2 linked regions of the Lujinxingia vulgaris genome follow. The protein of the gene in region 2 interacts with the protein of the main gene of each other region in a pairwise test. Links are inferred from orthologs where the notes say so. Each region holds a gene or a part of one and is shown on either strand. Other genes may lie near its edges.

Region 1 (2,911 bases), on a different replicon or contig from region 2:
AATGCCCTTTCGGCGCATGTAGGCCACGATCTCTTTGAAGATCCCGTGCCAGATCGCAAGCTCGCGGGTATCGAGGCGGGCGCGCAGAAACACCGATCGCAGGCTGCGCATGATGTGATCGTTGCTGCTGCCCTTCACAAACTCAATGGCTTCGAGCGCCGCCTCGGCCTGACCGAACATCCGCGTGAGCCCGGCCATCGGCGCCGGCTCAAATTCGGAGTGCCACGCGTTCTGCGGGGCGCTCACCGGCGCTGCAACCACCTCGCCGGCCTGCATCTTTCGGGCGGCGCGGGACACCTCCCAGGCCATCAATAAAACCGCCTGGCCCAGGTTAATCGAGCTGTAATCCGGGTTGGTGGGGATCGTGACCACCGCCTGGCAGCGATCGAGCGCGCTGTTCGGAAGCCCGCTGTCCTCCCTCCCAAAGAGCATCGCCACGCGGCGGCCCTTTGCGGCCTCGGCGATGAGCTCGGCGGCGGCCTGCTCCGGCTCCACCACCCGCCAGTGGGCCGAGCGCGCCCGGGCGGTCAGCCCCACGGTCATCACGCAATCATCGAGCGCCTCATCGAGCGTCTCAAAACGCCCCATGCGGTCGATCGTCTCGTGGGCGCGCGGGGCGCTGATAGCAATGCGATCGCGATCGGCATGCGCCGGGTTCACCAGGCGCAGGTCCTCGATGCCGAAGTTCTTGGAGGCGCGCACGGCGTTGCCGATGTTGATGTCATCCTGGGGCTCCACCAGCACCACGGACACGTTCTCAGTAAGACTCGTCATAGCGTTCTCGAAGACAAAAAAAGCCCGCTCCCATTGAGAGCGGGCTTGGAGCGACCGCGTCGCCCGAAGATCAGGAGTCGTTGCGGCGACGCGAGTTGCGAAGGAAGGTCGGCGTATCGATCTCTTCCTCTTCCGTGGCGCTCAACCCGCCGGGAACCGCATGGCTGCCGGTGTTCGAGCGCAGGAAGGACGCGCGACGTTCGGTAACCGAGTCCTGCGCGCCGCGATCGTAACGCGGGCTGCTCTGGTAGGCGGGCGCGCCGCGCTGCGCAGGCACGCTCTCAACCACCTCTTCTTCCTCCACGGGGGCCGGCGCACGGGGCGGCTCAGCCTGACGGGGAGCAGCGGCCACCGGGGCCGACTGACGCGTGGTCGACTCGCGACGACGGCTCATCTCGCTGAAGTCCGAGCTCTCGGCCCGCGGCTTATCAAAGCCCGTAGCGATGACGGTCACCATCAGCTCATCGCGCATATCTTCTTCGATGACGTTACCGAAGATGATGTTGGCGTCTTCGTGCGAGGCCTGCTCGATGAGCATCATCGCGTCGTTGATCTCGGTGAGCGTCATGTCGACGCCGCCGGTGATGTTGACGAGGATGCCGGTGGCGCCCTCTATCGAGACATCTTCGAGCAGCGGCGAGGAGATCGCCATCTCGGCGGCTTCCAGGGCGCGGGTCGGGCCGGAGGCGCGTCCGGTGCCCATCAGCGCCAGCCCCTTGCCGGTCATGATCGTACGCACGTCGGCAAAGTCGACGTTGACCAGACCACGCACGGTAATGAGATCGGAGATCCCCTGAACCGCATGCAGCAGCACCTCATCGGCCTTCTTGAAGGCTTCCAGGATCGTGGTCTGCTCGCCGGCGATCGCCAGCAGGCGCTGGTTAGGGATCGTGATCAGCGTATCGACCGCGCTGGCCAGGTTGCGGATGCCCTCATCGGCGGAGCGACGGCGGCGGCGCCCTTCGAACTGGAAGGGCTTGGTGACCACGCCGACCGTCAGCGCGCCCTGCTCGCGGGCGATGCTCGCGATGATCGGCGCCGCACCGGTACCCGTGCCACCGCCCATCCCGGCGGTCACAAAGACCATATCGGCGCCCTTGAGCGCCTCGGCGATGCGGGTCTGGTCTTCGAGCGCCGAGTTGCGACCGACGTCCGGGTTGGCGCCGGCGCCAAGCCCTTTGGTCAGCGCGCCGCCAAGCTGAATTTTGACCGTGGCGAGGTTGGTCTCCAACGCCTGCAGGTCAGTGTTGGCCGCGATGAACTCCACGCTGGAGATCCCCTCGGTGATCATCGTGTTGATGGCGTTGCCACCTCCCCCACCCACGCCGATCACTTTAATATTTGCCGCGTTTGAGACATCGGCGTCATCGAACTCGAGCATACCTTTTCCCTGGACTCCTGAGTCAGAACTGAACATCTGCGCCCACCCGTGGGCGGGCGCAGATGATACGCCTCAAGGCGCGCTTACCGCAAGGACGGACTTGGTCGTCGCGCCCTCTTCTTGCCAACGAACAACGGTGGTACCCCGCGCCTTGTTTCCACATAAAGCTGAGACTTCGCGCGACGATAGCACCGGGCCCGGTGGCCAGCAAGCGACTTAGAACATCTCGGCGAGCCACTCGCGCATGCGGGTGGTGAGGCGCTGGTAGAGGTTGCCGTTGTTATCGCCGAAGGGCAGCCGCTCGGGGGCCTTGGCGCCGTGCTGCACAAGGCCCACACCGGTGGCGAACTTCGGGTTTCGCACCACGTCGACCAGCCCGCCGATGTTGCGCGGCACACCGCGTCGCACCGGCAGCCCGAGGACCTCCTCGGCGAGCTCCGGCATGCACTCCAGCAGCGTGGTGCCGCCGGTGATCACGACCCCGCCGGAGATAAGATCCTCACAGCCCGACTCTTTGATCTCGCGGGCCACATAGGCAAAGATCTCTTCGACGCGCGGCTCGATGATCTCGCTGAGGATCTGGCGGCTCAAGATCCGCGGGGGACGCCCGCCCACCGAGGGCACCTCGATGGTCTCTTCGGCGCTGACCTTGCCGGTCATCGCGCAGCCGTAACGCTGCTTGATGCGCTCGGCTTCGGCCATCGGGGTGCGAAGGCCCACGGCGATATCGTTGGTCAGGTGGTTGCCGCCCACCGA
Region 2 (2,808 bases):
CCGGCCGAGATCGGCGAGACCCTCAAGAAAGCGATGGGCTGAGTTTGCCCTTTGTTTTTATAGCGACACCCCAACATCCAACGATTGAATCTGGAGAAACACCATGGCGATTGAACGCACCCTGAGCATCATCAAGCCCGACGGCGTGGAAAAGAACGTGATCGGCAAGATCATCGCGCGTTTTGAAGAAGAAGGCCTCACCCCGGTGGGCATCCGCATGGCGCACCTGGCCAGGCACGAAGCCGAAGGCTTCTACGCCGTGCACAAAGAGCGTCCCTTCTTCGGTGAGCTCGTTGAGTTCATGACCCGCGGCCCGGTGGTCGTGATGGCGCTGGAAGGCGAAGATGCCGTGGCCAAGAACCGCGAGATCATGGGCGCCACCAACCCGGCCGAAGCTGCCGAAGGCACCCTGCGCGCGCTCTACGCCACCGATATTGGCGAGAACACCGTGCACGGCTCCGACTCGGCTGAGAACGCCGCGATCGAAATCAAGTACTTCTTCAGCGACGTGCAGCTCTTCTCACGCGGCTGATTTCTGGGGCCGTCGCCGGCGTTGTGCCGGCGGCGGCCTTCACCTCGCGCACCGCATCGCGGACGCGGGGTGAATGCTCGGCTGACGCACCCATCACCAGGGGAGCGTGTGTTGAGCTGGCGGCACGGTTTGAGATCCCTACGCACTCGGCGTAGGCTCAGCTCGGCCGCCTTTTTTCTGAGAGAGAGACTCCCATGCGACGCGAACGCTCCCCGAGCATCGACCAGGCGCTCGAAGCGCTGAGCCAGGGCACCGACGAACTCGGTCCCATTGACCTGAAAAACTTTAGCCAGGCCGAGCTCAAGAAGCTGCTCGCTGAGGGTTTTGGCGAGAAAGCCTTTCGCGCCAAGCAGGTCTACCAGTGGCTCTACCTGCACCTGGCCGACGACTTTGAGGCGATGACCAACCTCTCCAAAGGGCTGCGCGAGCAGCTCAGCGCGAAGGCCCGCGTCTCGCCATTGGAGTTTGACGGCTCGCATACCGCCAGCGATGGCACGACCAAGCTCACGTTTAAGTGTGACGATGGGGCGGTTATCGAGACGGTGTTCATTCCTTCGGAGGGGCGCAACACGCTGTGCATCTCCAGCCAGGTGGGCTGCGCGATGGGCTGCACCTTCTGCTACACGGCGAAGATGGGCCTAAAGCGCAACCTGAGCACAGCCGAGATCGTGGAGCAGGTCGTGCAGGCGCGCCGACGCATGGGCGATGTGAATGGCCACATCGGCAACATCGTCTTCATGGGCATGGGTGAGCCGCTGCATAACGTCGACAACGTGATTCGCGCGATCCATATCCTGACCGATGAGCAGGGGCTGAACTTCTCGCGGCGCAAGGTCACCGTGTCGACCTCCGGGCTTGTGCCGGCGATCAAACGTCTGGGCGAAGAGACCGATGTGCAGCTCGCCATCAGCCTCAACGCCACCACCGATGAGACGCGCGGGCAGATCATGCCGGTCAACGACCGCTGGGATCTTCAGACGTTGATGGCGGCGCTCAAGGAGTTTCCGCTGACCAACCGCGAGCGCATCACCTTTGAGTACGTGATGATTCGCGACTTGAACGACACGCTCGAAGACGCGCAGCGCATCATTGAGCTGACGCGGGATATCCCCTCAAAAATCAACCTCATCCCCTTCAACCCCCACCCGCGCACCCCCTTCCAGACCCCGCCGGAGGAGCGCATCGACGCGTTTCAGAAGTATCTGGTCGATCGTAACGTCGGCGTGTACCGTCGGCGCACCCGGGGGCGCGATGAGATGGCCGCCTGCGGCCAACTCGGCAAACCCGGGGAGAAAGAGCCGCCGCACGTGCGCAAGCGGCTGGAAAAGTTTCGCAATGAGAGCCCGGCCAACGCCTGAGTGTGAACAGGCCGAGCGCGTAGTTCATTAAAGCATCGGGCGCTGTGGTGCGTCTGAACGGAGTGAGTCCAGGCATGAGTCTTTTGGTCGTAGGGTCGGTGGCGTTTGATTCGGTTGAGACGCCTTTTGGTAAGGCAGAAGAAGCCATCGGCGGGTCGGCGATGTTCTTCTCCACCTCCGCCAGTTATTTCACCGACGTGCAGCTCGTCGCGGTGATCGGGGAAGACTTCCCGCAGGAAGAAGTCGACTTTTTAAACTCCCGTAAGATCGACTGTGAGGGGCTTCATCGTGTGGCCGGCAAGACCTTCCGCTGGGAGGGCAAGTACGGCTTCGATCTCAATGAGGCCATCACGCTGGACACGCAGCTCAACGTCTTCGGTGACTTCCACCCGAAGTTGCCCGAGAGCTACCGCAACGCCGATATCGTCTTTTTGGCCAACATCGACCCCAGCCTCCTGCTGGTGGTGCTTGAGCAGGTCAAAAATCCTCGCCTGGTCGTGGCCGATACGATGAACTTCTGGATCGACGGTCCCAAGCGCGACGAGCTCGAGCGGGTCTTGAGTAAGGTCGATATGCTGGTGATCAACGAAGGCGAGGCGCGTAAGCTCGGTGGTGAGGCCAACGTGGTCAAGGCCGCGCGTGCCATTCAGGCCAGGGGGCCGAAGCACCTGGTGATCAAGCGCGGCGAGTACGGCGCGCTGCTTTTCAGCGGCGAAGAGATCTTCTTTGCGCCGGCCTATCCGCTGGAGTCGGTCTTTGATCCGACCGGCGCCGGCGACACCTTCGCGGGGGGCCTGCTGGGCTACCTCTCGAGCTGTGAGACCATTGGTACCAGAGAGCTTCGCCAGGCCACCGTGGTGGGCTGTGTGATGGCGAGCTTCTGTGTGGAAGATTTCAGCCTCAACGCGCTGCGCGATC

What was found. Proteins that work in one complex are often made in the same cells at the same time.
Region 1: the proteins of rlmN (region 2) and ftsZ interact in binary tests that used the Escherichia coli proteins (3 or more experiments, as listed by UniProt). The link is inferred for Lujinxingia vulgaris from one-to-one orthologs.

The regions. Positions count from the first base shown.
Region 1 is NZ_VOSM01000003.1:130,436-133,346, reverse strand. It holds ftsZ (cell division protein FtsZ), read right to left. Parts: upstream 2,156-2,911; coding sequence 845-2,155; downstream 1-844. Other genes in the region: ftsA (cell division protein FtsA), read right to left, coding at 2,372-2,911; FRC98_RS07560 (RNA methyltransferase), read right to left, coding at 1-774. UniProt on the Escherichia coli protein: Essential cell division protein that forms a contractile ring structure (Z ring) at the future cell division site. The regulation of the ring assembly controls the timing and the location of cell division.
Region 2 is NZ_VOSM01000001.1:756,542-759,349, forward strand. It holds rlmN (dual-specificity RNA methyltransferase RlmN), read left to right. Parts: upstream 1-726; coding sequence 727-1,890; downstream 1,891-2,808. Other genes in the region: sucD (succinate--CoA ligase subunit alpha), read left to right, coding at 1-42; ndk (nucleoside-diphosphate kinase), read left to right, coding at 104-532; FRC98_RS03070 (PfkB family carbohydrate kinase), read left to right, coding at 1,965-2,808.